2 regions of the Mycolicibacterium gadium genome follow, and region 1 is predicted to be linked to the other one. Evidence: predicted binding sites of a transcription regulator. Region 1 holds the regulator's gene; the other holds the start of a gene.
What was found. Region 1 encodes HspR, which represses chaperone genes until heat shock. Its sites were predicted from a motif close to ANNTGAGTNNNNNNNACTCANNT; they were not measured.
Positions count from the first base shown of each region.

Region 2: lon (endopeptidase La) is a predicted target of HspR. The motif match lies at 2,145-2,167, and genes of this name have one in related genera.

Region 1 is NZ_AP022608.1:4,787,137-4,794,034, forward strand. It holds gene dnaK (molecular chaperone DnaK) at 1-1,675, shown strand, start outside; gene grpE (nucleotide exchange factor GrpE) at 1,672-2,286, shown strand; gene dnaJ (molecular chaperone DnaJ) at 2,310-3,491, shown strand; gene G6N36_RS23645 (heat shock protein transcriptional repressor HspR) at 3,491-3,856, shown strand; gene G6N36_RS23650 (aldose 1-epimerase) at 3,853-4,755, opposite strand; gene G6N36_RS23655 (FAD-binding oxidoreductase) at 4,871-6,037, opposite strand; gene G6N36_RS23660 (ABC transporter permease) at 6,018-6,898, opposite strand, start outside.
Region 2 is NZ_AP022608.1:820,070-826,967, forward strand. It holds gene lon (endopeptidase La) at 1-2,133, opposite strand, end outside; gene G6N36_RS03950 (esterase family protein) at 2,345-3,340, opposite strand; gene G6N36_RS03955 (alpha-hydroxy acid oxidase) at 3,555-4,787, opposite strand; gene G6N36_RS03960 (mechanosensitive ion channel family protein) at 4,796-6,196, opposite strand; gene G6N36_RS03965 (adenylate/guanylate cyclase domain-containing protein) at 6,193-6,898, opposite strand, start outside.

The DNA of each region.
Region 1 (6,898 bases):
GACCATCCGTTCGGTCAAGCGTGAAATGGGCACCGACTGGTCCGTCGAGATCGACGGCAAGAAATACACCCCCCAGGAGATCAGCGCTCGCGTGCTGATGAAGCTCAAGCGTGACGCCGAGAGCTATCTGGGCGAGGACATCACCGATGCGGTGATCACCGTGCCCGCGTACTTCAACGACGCCCAGCGCCAAGCCACCAAGGAGTCCGGCCAGATCGCGGGCCTCAACGTGCTGCGTATCGTCAATGAGCCGACCGCCGCGGCGCTGGCCTATGGGCTGGACAAGGGCGAGAAGGAACAGACCATTCTGGTCTTCGACCTCGGTGGCGGCACCTTCGACGTGTCACTGCTGGAGATCGGCGAGGGTGTGGTCGAGGTCCGTGCCACCTCCGGCGACAACCACCTCGGTGGTGACGACTGGGACGACCGGATCGTCGAATGGCTCGTCGACAAGTTCAAGGGCACGTCGGGCATCGATCTGACGAAGGACAAGATGGCCATGCAGCGGCTGCGTGAAGCCGCCGAGAAGGCCAAGATCGAGCTCTCGAGTTCGCAGAGCACCTCGATCAACCTGCCGTACATAACCGTGGACTCGGACAAGAACCCGCTGTTCCTCGACGAGCAGCTGACGCGTTCGGAGTTCCAGCGGATCACACAGGATCTGCTGGATCGCACCCGCAAGCCGTTCCAGTCGGTGATCGCCGACGCCGGCATCTCGGTGGCCGACATCGACCACGTGGTTCTGGTCGGCGGCTCCACCCGTATGCCCGCGGTGTCCGAGCTGGTCAAGGAAATGACCGGCGGCAAGGAGCCCAACAAGGGTGTCAACCCGGACGAGGTTGTCGCCGTTGGCGCTGCGCTGCAGGCCGGCGTGCTCAAGGGTGAGGTGAAAGACGTTCTGCTGCTTGACGTCACGCCGCTGTCCCTCGGTATCGAAACCAAGGGCGGCGTGATGACCAAGCTGATCGAGCGCAACACCACCATCCCGACCAAGCGGTCGGAGACCTTCACCACGGCCGACGACAATCAGCCGTCGGTGCAGATCCAGGTCTTCCAGGGTGAGCGCGAAATCGCCGCGCACAACAAGCTGCTCGGCAGCTTCGAGCTGACCGGCATCCCGCCGGCCCCGCGCGGTGTGCCCCAGATCGAGGTCACGTTCGACATCGACGCCAACGGCATCGTGCACGTGACCGCCAAGGACAAGGGCACCGGCAAGGAGAACACGATCCGAATCCAGGAGGGCTCCGGCCTTTCCAAGGACGAGATCGACCAGATGATCAAGGACGCCGAGGCGCATGCCGAGGAGGACCGTAAGCGTCGCGAGGAGGCCGACGTCCGCAACCAGGCGGAGTCGCTGGTCTACCAGACGGAGAAGATCGTCAAGGAACAGCGCGAAGCCGAAGGCGGATCGAAGATCCCTGCGGAGACGCTGGACAAGGTCGATTCCGCGGTCGCCGAAGCCAAGTCGACGCTCGAGGGCAGCGACATCGCGGCCATCAAGGCGGCGATGGAAAAGCTCGGCGTCGAGGCCCAGGGTCTGGGTCAGGCGCTCTACGAGGCCACCCAGGCCGAGCAGGCCTCGGGTCCCGGCGGCGGCGAGTCGGCGGCCGGACCGGCCGACGACAACGTCGTGGACGCCGAGGTGGTCGATGAGGATGACCAGGAGCGCAAGTGAGCCAGAACGATTCGCACGAGCCGGTGACAGTCACCGACAAGCGGCGCATCGATCCTGACACCGGCGAAATCCGTGAACAATCCTCCGGCCCGGCCCCAGGTGGGCCGGCGCCGGGGGAGTTCGCGGGCGAGAGCCCCGAGGAGGCTGGAAAAGCCGCCGAACTGCTCAGTGATCTGCAACGGGTGCAGGCCGACTTCGCCAATTATCGCAAGCGCGCCCTCCGCGACCAGCAGCTCACGGCAGACCGGGCCAAGGCGTCAGTGATCACCCAACTGTTGCCCGTACTCGATGATCTCGACCGCGCCCGCAACCACGGGGACCTGGAGTCCGGTCCGCTGAAGTCGGTCGCCGACAAGCTCGCGACCGCCCTTGAGGGACTTGGTCTATCGGGTTTCGGTGACGAAGGCGACGATTTCGACCCCGCCCTGCACGAGGCCGTGCAGCACGAGGGCGACGGCACCCACCCAGTAGTGGGAACCGTCATGCGTCGCGGATACAAGGTCGGCGACCTTGTCGTGCGACACGCCCTGGTGGGCGTCGTCGACACCGTGCCCGATGCCGATAACCCCAACCTCGTCTCGCCAGAGGCCCCAGAATCAGACGACAACTAGACACCGTAAGGAGGTGACGCGTTATGGCCCAGCGTGAATGGGTCGAAAAGGACTTCTACAAGGAGCTCGGCGTCGCCTCCGATGCCAGCGAACAGGAGATCAAGCGGGCGGCCCGAAAGCTGCTCGCGGAGAACCATCCCGACCGCAACCCCGGAAACCAGGCGGCCGAAGACCGGTACAAAGCCGTGTCGGAAGCCAAGGAAGTGCTCTCGGATCCGGCCAAGCGCAAGGAATACGACGAAACGCGAAGGCTTTTCGCGAACGGCGGGTTCGGTCGTGGTCGTTTCGGCGGCGGAGGCGGCGGGAATTTCGGCGGTTTCAGTTCCGACGGCGGCGAGTTCAATCTGAACGATCTGTTCGATGCGGCCGGCCAGACCGGCGGAGCCAACATCGGCGATCTGTTCGGCGGATTGTTCGGGCGTGGAGCGCAACAGCCGAGGGCCAGTCGGCCACGGCGCGGCAATGACCTCGAGACCGAGACGGAGTTGTCGTTCCTGGAGGCCACCAAGGGCGTGATGATGCCGTTGCGGCTCACCAGCCCCGCACCGTGCACGAACTGCCACGGCAGTGGCGCACGGCCGGGCACCAGCCCGAAGGTGTGTCCCAGCTGCAATGGATCCGGTGTCATCAACCGCAACCAGGGCGCGTTCGGGTTCTCCGAGCCGTGCACTGAATGCCGGGGCAGCGGTTCGATCATCGAGCACCCGTGCGACGAATGTAAGGGCACCGGCGTGAGCACGAGGACACGCACGATCAACGTGCGGATCCCGCCGGGTGTCGAGGACGGCCAGCGCATCAGGCTGGCAGGCCAGGGTGAAGCCGGGCTGCGTGGCGCACCGTCAGGCGACCTGTATGTGACCGTACACGTCAAGCCGGACAAGGTCTTCGGCCGCAACGGCGACGACCTCACGGTGAGCGTGCCGGTCAGCTTCCACGAGTTGGCCCTCGGGACAACGCTTTCGGTGCCCACGCTGGAAGGAAAGGTCGGTGTGCGGGTGCCGAAGGGTACCTCCGACGGCCGGATCCTGCGGGTCCGTGGCCGAGGCGTGCCGAAACGTTCCGGCGGACATGGCGATCTGCTCGTCACCGTCAAGGTGGCGGTGCCGCCGGACGTCGAGGGTGAGGCCGCCGAAGCGTTGGAGGCCTACGCGAAAGCCGAGCGGGCCAGCGGTTTCGACCCGAGAGCGAACTGGGCCGGTGCATGATGCCCAAGCGAGCCAATGACGAAGCGCGGACCTTTCTGATTTCGGTCGCCGCGGAGTTGGCCGGTATGCACGCGCAGACACTGCGCACGTACGACCGGCTCGGGCTGGTCAGCCCGCAGCGGACGTCCGGTGGTGGCCGGCGCTACTCGCAGCACGACGTCGATCTGCTCCGTGAGGTGCAGCGGCTGTCGCAGGACGAGGGCGTCAACCTCGCGGGTATCAAGCGGATCATCGAGTTGACCAATCAGGTCGAGGCGCTGCAGAGCCGCCTGCAGGAGATGGCGCGCGAGATCGAGGAACTGCGTTCACAACCCAGGTCCAAGAGCACAGCGCTGGTGGTCTGGCAGCCGCGCAACAAACGCTAGGTCACCGTGATCGAAAAGCGTGCCGTGGAAGGCTGTCCGGGCATCGCGCTGCGGTAGTCTCCGCGGCGCAGCGCGTCGGTCGGTGCGGCCATCGGCTCGATGGCGATGAGACCGTCCGTACCGGGGGCGAACAATTGTGCCGCCGGGTAACCGGTCTCGAACACGACGTCGACACGATGGTCGCCACCGGCCAGTGAGAACACCGCACCCTCGGGTACTTGGTCGAAGCCATCGTCGTACGTCACGGACTGCAAGGACTGGGTGCCGCCCTCCCAGTCGTCGTGCTCTCCGGTCGGAATGCCGCGCTCGTCCACCGGCAGATGCCGCATTGTCGGTGTCGTGAGCTGGCATTCGTCGCGCGGCACTCCGGGAATCGTGAAATACGGGTGATACCCGAAGCACAGTGGGACCGGGGCCGACGCCGTCGGCGTCACAGTGGTCTCGATCGTGAGCGTGCGGCCGGCCAGCACGACGTGTTGCGTGAGCACGTGGGGAAAGGGGAACGCCGCGAGCAACTCCGGCATCGCCCCGAAATCGACGGTTGCGGTCAGCGTGTTCTCCGACTGTGCGGTGACCTGCCAGCCCGGATAGGCGGCGAGTACGCCGTGGATGGGCAGACCGTGTTCGTCGGCGCGGACGCCGCCCTGACCGGGAGTCAGGGAGACGGCGGCGCCGTTACTCTGATAGTCGCTGGCGCTCAACCGATTCGCCCACGGATACAGGATCGGGATGCCCATCGTCTTACCTGCGGTCACATACGCGTCCAGCCCGCGGCGCTGGCCGAGAAACTCCTCATCGCCGTCGGCGAGCGACGTCCCGATCATGCCTGCGGTCGGCACGAAGGTGGCCGTCATCGATGACGACGGGTCTGTCAGCGTGACGGGCTCGAGGTCGGCCATGGCTCATGATCCTGCCACGGCTTAGCATCGCAGACGGTCACCGCGAGTGTGAACTCACTGCGAAAATCGGAGCTTGAAGTCGCAATGGTTTCACATTCGAGAGCAGACAACCGGTTCAGCCCGTCAACGGATCGTGCTGGATACGTTCGGCCGGAGCGCCTTTGGCGAGCAATGCGGCCTTCGTGGCCTCGACCATCTCCGGGCTTCCGCAGATCAGGATCTGCCGGTCGCTCCAACTGCCGTACCGCGTGACGACCGCCGGCAGCGTGCCGGTCTGCCGGACGTGCAGGCCGCGCGGCGGCTGCACGTCGGGGAAGTCGGCCGCCCACGGCGGATCGCTGTTGTACTCCGACACCGGCGTCACGGACAGCCAGGGGTTGTGCGAGGCGACCTGCCACAGCGTCTGCAGGTCGTAGAGCTCGCACGGATAGCGGGCGCCGAAGAACAGGTGCACACGCGGGTTGACGGCCTTGCGGGTGAGATCCATGATCAGCGTCCGCAGCGGCGCCAGACCGGTGCCGCCAGCGACCATCAACACGTCGCCGCCGTCGCGGTCGATGTGCATCCCGCCGTGCGGGTTCGACACCCGCCACCGGTCGCCCGGCCTCGTCTCGGTGACGATCGCCGGGCTCACCATGCCGCCGGGCACGGAACGGACGTGGAACTCGATGCCCCCGCCGCGGTCGGCGGGGATGGACGGACTCAGGTAACGCCACCGCCGCGGCCACTGCGGGACCTGGACGGTGACGTACTGGCCGGGGTGGTAATAGAGCGGCCGGTCCAGGTGCAACCGGATCACCGAGACGTCCCGGGTGGCGCGGATCAGTTCGATCACCGTGCCGTCGCAGAAGGGCGGGCCCTTCTCGGCGTCCGCGGCCCCTCGCATCACCCCGACGAGCAGTGCGACCGCGTCGTGGGTGGCCTCGGCGAGCCTGTCGTCCCACTCTTCGATCAGCTGGGTGCGAAGCGTCGTCAGCAGCGCGTCCTGCAGGCTGTCGTAATGCCGTTGTGTCACACCATATTTGCGATGGTCACGGCCCAGCTGCGCCAGGAAGGCCACCGGCTCCTGGGCCCGCTGGTCGACGAGTTCGCCGAACAGCCAGGTCAACGCTTTGGCAAAGGCCTTTCGTTGAGCCGTCATGTCCGGGGGGAACAGGTCGCGGACCGACATGTCGATGGCGAACCAGCGAGTGTAGAAGCGACGGATCAGTTCGTCGGAGCCGAACGCGGGGTCGACGGTGTCGCGCAGTATGCGCAGCGCGTCACGATCGTCGAGTCCCACGCCGTTCGATAGTAAGCGCCGCCGCGACGATCAGTGCCAGACCGAGCAGCGACCAGCAGATCAGCACCACGACCGGCAGCGTTCCACCGGCTCCGTCGAAGAACGCCGTCGACCGCAGCAATGTGGCGTTTGCACCCTGCGGCAGCCATTGCCCCAGTTGACCCCAGCCGCTGGGCAGCATCTCCGGTGCGCTGTTGAGGCCCGACAGCGGATTACCCAGCAGCATCGCCACCACCGCCCCGCCCATCAGCCCGGTCCGACCGAACAGTGATCCGAGCCCGAGGACGAACAAGGCCATGGCCAGCACGCCCAGCGTCAAACCACCGGCCACACCCCAGAAGTTCGCGTCGATCGAACCAAACACGTACTTCAGCAGTGCGGCCACCGACACGCTCGCCACGCCGGCGAACACCACCGTCGCGATGAACCGGGTCCACACCTCATGCTTGAGTGCGAACATCAATGCGATCGCCGGTAGCAGTCCGGCCAGTGTGATCGGCAGCGCGGACGCGCCGAGCCCGACGCCGCGCGGATCATCCGCGGTCGGCGGGGCCAGGTCCTCGGTGGCGATCGGCACCCCAGTGTGCTGGGCGATGCCATTGCCGATCTGCGTCAGCATCTGCGCGATCATCGGACTTCCGCCGGTCGCGATCAACATGCGTTGCCCGTCGGGGCCGAATGAGATGCCACCGTAGACATCGCGCTGGCGGATTGCGTCGCGAAGTGCGGCCTCGCCGGGGTAGTAGGTGATGGCGAAGGCACCCGGCGCCTGCTCCTCGAGGGTCGCGGCGACTTGTCCGCTCGCCGCCTGCGGGCCGGCCACGCCGATGGGCACGTCGCGCGGCGCGGTGCGCGCGGCGG
Region 2 (6,898 bases), 4.0 Mb from region 1:
GACGCCGCCGATCGGCAGCACGCGGCCGTTGAGCGTCACCTCACCGGTCATGCCGACATCGGAGCGGACCTGCCGTCCGGTGGCCATCGACACCAGGGCCGTCACCATGGTCACGCCGGCCGACGGACCGTCCTTGGGCACCGCACCCGCGGGCACGTGCACGTGGATCCGGCGATCCAGCGACTTCGGATCGACGCCCAGCTGCTCGGCGTGGGCACGCACATAGGACAGCGCGATCTGCGCGGACTCCTTCATCACGTCACCGAGCTGACCGGTCAGCTGCAGCCCGGCCTCGCCATCGGTCGCCCCGGCTTCGATGTACAGCACGTCGCCGCCCAGACCCGTGACCGCCAGCCCGGTGGCCACACCGGGCACCGCCGTGCGTTCCGCCGACTCCGGCAGGAATCGTGGACGGCCCAGGTAGTCAACGAGATCGGGTTCGTCGATCGCCAACGGCGCAGGATCTGCAGCCAATTTCGTTGTCGCCTTGCGCAATGCCTTGGCCAGCAGCCGCTCGAACTGCCGCACACCCGGCTCGCGGGTGTAGTCGGCCGCGATCTTGCGCAGCGCGTCCTCGGTCACCGTCACCTCGGCTTCGGTCAGCGCCGCACGCTCGCGCTGCCGGGGCAGCAGAAAGTCCCGTGCGATGGCGACCTTGTCGTCCTCGGTGTAACCGTCGATCTGGATCAGCTCCATGCGGTCCAGCAGCGCCGACGGGATGTTCTCGATCACGTTGGCCGTCGCCAGGAACACGACGTCCGACAAGTCCAGATCCAGCTCCAGGTAGTGGTCGCGGAACGTGTGGTTCTGCGCCGGGTCCAGCACCTCGAGCAGGGCGGCAGACGGATCGCCCCGGTAGTCGGAGCCGACCTTGTCGATCTCGTCGAGCAGCACGACGGGGTTCATCGATCCCGCCTCGCCGATCGCGCGGACGATCCGGCCGGGCAGTGCACCGACGTAGGTGCGACGGTGACCACGGATCTCGGCCTCGTCGCGCACGCCACCGAGGGCGACACGAACGAACTTGCGGCCCAACGCCCGCGCCACGCTCTCGCCGAGCGATGTCTTACCGACACCAGGGGGACCGGCCAGCACCATCACCGCACCGGACCCACGGCCGCCGACGACAGCCATTCCGCGCTGGGCGCGCCGGGCGCGCACCGCCAGGTACTCGACGATGCGGTCCTTCACGTCCTCCAGGCCGTGGTGGTCCGCGTCGAGAATCTCGCGAGCCGACTTCAGGTCGGTGGAGTCCTCGGTCGTCACGTTCCACGGCAGGTCCAGCACGGTGTCCAACCAGGTCCTGATCCAGCCGCCCTCGGGGCTCTGCTCGCTCGAGCGTTCCAGCTTGCCGACCTCGCGCAGGGCGGCTTCGCGCACCTTGTCCGGCAGGTCGGCGGCCTCGACACGGGCCCGGTAGTCGTCGCTTCCGTCGGGCTCACCTTCCCCCAGCTCCTTGCGGATGGCGGCGAGCTGCTGGCGCAGCAAGAACTCCTTCTGCGTCTTCTCCATGCCCTCGCGCACGTCGTCGGCGATCTTGTCGGTGACCTCGACCTCCGCCAGATGAGCGCCGGTCCACTCGATCAGCAGCTTCAGCCGCTCAGCGACGTCGGGGGTCTCCAGCAGCTCGCGCTTCTGTACCTGTGTGAGGTACGACGCGTAGCCGGCCGTGTCGGCCAACGCCGACGGATCGGTGAGCTGGTTGACGAAGTCGATGATCTGCCAGGCCTCGCGGCGCTGCAGCATCGCCAGCAGCAGCTTCTTGTACTCGGCGGCGAGCGCGCGGACATCGTCAGTCGGTTCGACCTCCTCGACCTCGGTCACCTCGACCCACAACGCGGCGCCGGGGCCGTTGGCGCCCGCGCCGATGTGGGCGCGCTTGGTCCCGCGCACCACCGCCGCGGTCCCACTACCACCGGCGATACGGCCGACCTGCACGATCGACGCGAGCACGCCGTGCGACGCATAGCGATCCTCGAGTCGGGGAGCGATGAGCAGCTCACCGGATTCGGTCGCCTGCGCCGCGTCGACGGCGGCGCGTGCGGCGTCGTCCAGCTCGATCGGCACGACCATGCCGGGCAGGACGATCGATTCGTTCAGGAACAGCACCGGCACTGATTTGGCTTCAGCCATTTCTCCTCCAAAGTTCAGTCAGATCGACTCAACCCTGGGAGCGACGGGTTTGTTCCCCTCCAGGCCGTCTCCACGTTCACTCTGCGCGTAGGCCCCACTTGTGTGTCGTTTGTTGCCGCGAATGCACGCATTTTGCGGCCACAAACGACACACAAATGGCAGGGAGCCTGCCGTTCGGGGGTTACGGCAGGCTCCCTGTTGTGGGTGGAACTCAGGCGGTGGCTTGCGCCCCCAGCACCCGCTGGATATCGGGCTTCATCATCTCGAGCTGCTGACCCCAGTAGCCCCAGCTGTGCGTGCCCTGTTGCGGGAAGTTGAACACGCCGTTGGTGCCGCCAGCCGCGACGTAGTTGTCCTTGAAGCTGACGTTGGTGCGCAGCGTCAGTCCCTCGAGGAACTGCGCGGCCATCATGTTGCCGCCGCCACCGCTGGTGTCCAGATCCGATGGCGTACCGGAGCCGCAGTAGATCCAGACCCTGGTGTTGTTGGCGACCAGCTGATTGATGTTGACCATCGGGTCGTTGCGCTTCCACGCCGGATCCGAGGACGGACCCCACATGCTCTCGGCGTTGTATCCGCCCGCGTCGTTCATCGCCAGCCCGATCAACATCGGCCACCAGCCCTCGGACGGATTGAGGAAGCCCGACAGCGATGCGGCGTAGATGAACTTCTGCGGGTGATAGATCGAGTACGTCAGCGCCGTGGCGCCGGCCATCGAAATGCCGACCACCGCGTTGCCGAGCTGGGAGACACCCTTGTTGGCCTCCAGCCAAGCGGGCAGCTCGTTCGTCAGGAACGTCTCCCACTTGTAGGTGTAATCCTGGCCGTTACCCCGTGACGGCTGATACCAGTCGGTGTAGAAGCTCGACATGCCACCGACGGGCATGACGGTCGACAGACCCGACTGGTAGTACCACTCGAAGGCCGGGGTGTTGATGTCCCAGCCGTTGAAATCGTCCTGCGCCCGCAGTCCGTCCAGCAGGTACACCGCGTGCGGACCTCCGCCCTGGAACTGCACCCGGATGTTGCGGTTCATCGACGGGGAGAACACATCCAGATACTCGACCGGCAGACCCGGCCGGGAGAACGCACCAGCTGTCGCCGAACCCCCGACGAAGCCGATCAGCCCGGGCAGAGTCGCCGCCGCAACGGCGCTCACCGCCAGCCTGCGGAACCACTTACTCCGAAACCTCTCAAAGACCTTCATAACGGCAACCAACCCACCTTTCATCACCTGGCGCAAAGCCTTTGCCATTGCTCTGCCTGCGTAATGAAACACGTGCGCCGGGCGAGTTCGGATGCTCAACACTCGGTTGCGATATCGCGGTTGGCTAACGATTCCGACTCGGCGAGGACTCAGCAATGGCCGATTTGTGCTGTGGCCTGTGTGAATTCTGTGATTGGAGTGAATTAGCGCCCGGTTACGACAAACCGGGGTTCAGCCGGTGCAGCTGTGTTACGTGTCGCGGTTCCAATTCGGCGAGGGAGGTCACCCCGAGCAGCGCCATGGTGCGGCTGACCTGCCCTGACAGGATCTCGATGGCACGGTCGACACCCGCCTCGCCGCCGGCCATCAGACCGTACAGATAGGCGCGGCCGACCAAGGTGAACCGCGCGCCCAGCGCGATGGCCGCCACGACGTCAGCGCCGGACATGATGCCGGTGTCCAGCAAAAGCTCGGTGTCGCGTCCCAGTTCCGCGGCCACGCGTGGCAACAAATGGAAGGGAACCGGCGCGCGGTCCAATTGACGGCCGCCGTGGTTGGACAGCAGGATCCCGTCAGCACCGAGGTCGACGACCGACTTCGCGTCCTCAAGCGTCTGAATTCCCTTGACCACCAACTTGTTCGGCCACTTTGACTTGATCCAGGCCAGGTCATCGAACGTGACAGTCGGGTCGAACATGGTGTCCAGGTACTGGGCGACCGTGCCGGGCCATCGGTCCAGCGACGCGAACGACAATGGTTCGGTGGTCAGCAGGTCGAACCACCAGCGAGGGTGCGGTACCGCGTCCAGGACCGTACGCAGCGTCAGCGCCGGCGGAATCGACATACCGTTGCGGGTGTCGCGGAGCCGGGCCCCCGCAACGGGAACGTCCACCGTCACGAGCAGCGTGTCGAACCCCGCCGCTGCGGCCCGCTCGACCAGTGCCATCGACCGGTCCCGGTCTTTCCACATGTACAACTGAAACCAATTGCGTCCGTGTGGGTTTGCCGCTTTGACCTGTTCAATGGAGGTGGTTCCCAGGGTGGACAACGAGAACGGGATGCCTGCGCGGGCGGCGGCGCGCGCGCCGGCGATCTCACCCTCGGTCCGCATCAACCTGGTGAATCCGGTGGGCGCGATCCCGAACGGCTGGGCAACGCGGTCGCCGAGTACGGTCGCGCCGGTGTCGATTTTCGCGACGTCGCGCAGGATGGTCGGGTGAAATTCGATGTCCCGGAAGGCTTGTCGTGCCCGCGCCAGTGACAACTCCTCCTCGGCGGCCCCGTCGGTGTAGTCGAACGCCGCCTTCGGCGTGCGACGTCTGGCGATACGGCGCAAGTCCTCGATCGTCAGCGCGCTGTCGAGACGGCGGCGCGTCAGGTTCAGATCCGGCGTACGGAATTGCAGCAGCGGTGCCAGCTCACGTGGGCGGGGCAGTCGGCGCTTCATCGCAGAGCTCAGTTCTGTCCGGCGGCCAGTGCCCGCCGCAGGCTCTCGCGCCGTTCTTCGATCGCCCGCCCGAAGTCCTGCAGCAGCACCGGCTTTTTCGACACCAGATCCTCGATGACGTCGCGTTCGAAACGCAGCACGGTCACTTCCTCGAGCGCATACGCGGCAGCGGTGACCGGTTCGAGGGTCAAGGCCGTCTGACCGAGGAAGTCGCCCGATTCGAGCGTGCGCACCGGCACGATCCCACCGGCATCGTCGGCCACCGCGAGTCGGACCCTTCCGCTGACGATGAACGTCATTCGCTTGGGTATCTGGCCGGAGTACTGGAGATACTCCTCGGCGCCGTAGCGGGTGAGGCGCACTCGTTTCACCAGGTCCTCTTGGTCCTCGTGGCTCAGCCGCAGGGTGGGCGCGATGATCCGCAACGATCTCTGCACCCGCTCGGTGGTCGCGAAGTCGTCCTGGGCCTCGTCGAGATGCAGACCGGCTCGTCGCGACGCGTACCAAACCCAGCGCAGGTACTGTGATTTGGCGGCGAAGTCGTCGGCGGGTGAGCGCAGCGGCACTTCTGTGCTGTATTCCATCGCACCGGATCGGACGCTGGACGGCGCCGCGCCCGGTCGCAGCTGCGGCAGCATGGCCGCCACCCGGTTGAGCATGGCGATGACGTCATCGGGTGGATCGTCGACCGAGAAGGTGGTGGTGACGCTCAGGGCGTGGGTGCCGGCAGGCCGGCTGAGGTTCTTGAACGACGCCGCGGCCAAGGCTGAGTTGGGCATGATCATCATGCCGCTGCCGGTGTCGATATGCGTTGCGCGCCAGTTGACTTCGATGACCCGCCCGCGTGCGGTCGGAGCGTCGATCCAATCGCCCAATTGAAACGGCTGCTCGAACAACAGCAGCAGACCCGAGATGATCTGCCCGACCGAATTCTGCAGCGCGAGGCCGAGCACGATGGACGACACGCCCAGCGCGGTGAACAGGCCGCCGACGTTGGCGCCCCAGATGTAGGCGAGCATGATGCCGACGCCGACGGCGATCACCGCGAATCTGGCCACGTCGAGGAAAATCGACGGAATTCGCTTACGCCAACTGCCCTCTGGAGCGCCCTGGAACATCGTCGCGTTGAGGCCGGACAGCAGCAGGACCAGGACGACGAAACCGAAGACAGTGGCGACGACGCGCACCGGCGTCGCTTCTCCGTTGACCTGGATGGCCTGCACCAGCAGGATCAGCAGCGCACCGAGAGGCAGAATATAGTTGCGCACCAGATGCACCGGGCGGGCGAGTGCGTTGTTGCGCCGCAGCAACGCATTGTGCAACTCGGTCAGGAGCACCAGGCAGACGGGAAAGCCGATGGCAACCGCGACGGCCCAGTAAAACCATCCCGAATCGAAGATGCTGCTCATTGGTACGCCAGCCGCCAGACGGGTTGTTCTTCACCATCGACGGTGATCACACCCGCGGACTCGAAATTGCGGCTGTCGCGCATCGTGTCATAGACCGCCGAGGTGACGTATACGCCGGGTTGTGGCGAGCCGCTCTGCACCTGATAGGCGAGGTTCACTGCCGACCCCCACATGTCGTAGGCGAGCGTGGACCGCGCCACCAGGCCGCTGGTGACCGTTCCAGTGTCGATGCCGGCGCGCAGGCTGAGGTCGTGTCCGGTCTCGGCGTTGAATCTTTCGATGATGCGTTGCATTTCGATCGCAAAATCGACTGTGCGCCTGACATTGTCGAGTCGGGGCACACTGAGCCCGCAACTGGCAAGGTAACCGTTGTGCAGAGTGCGTACCTGCTCGACACCGAGATTCTCTGCCGCGGCGTCGAATTGGCGTGTCAGCTTGTTGACGATCCGGAGGAGCTCGTCGGAGTTCAGATCAAACGACAGGGCGTCGAGCCCGACGACGTCGGCGAAGATCACCGTGACGTCCTGGTGGTCCTGGGCGATGGTTTCCTCGCCCTCCCGGTAGCGCTGTACGACCGGCTCGGGCATGAGCGACAGCATCAGCCGGTCGTTCTCCCGGCGTTGCTCGGCGAGCAGATCCTCCTTGATGGCCAGATTGCGGCTCATGTCGTTGAAGGCGACGGTGAGATCACCGAACTCGTCG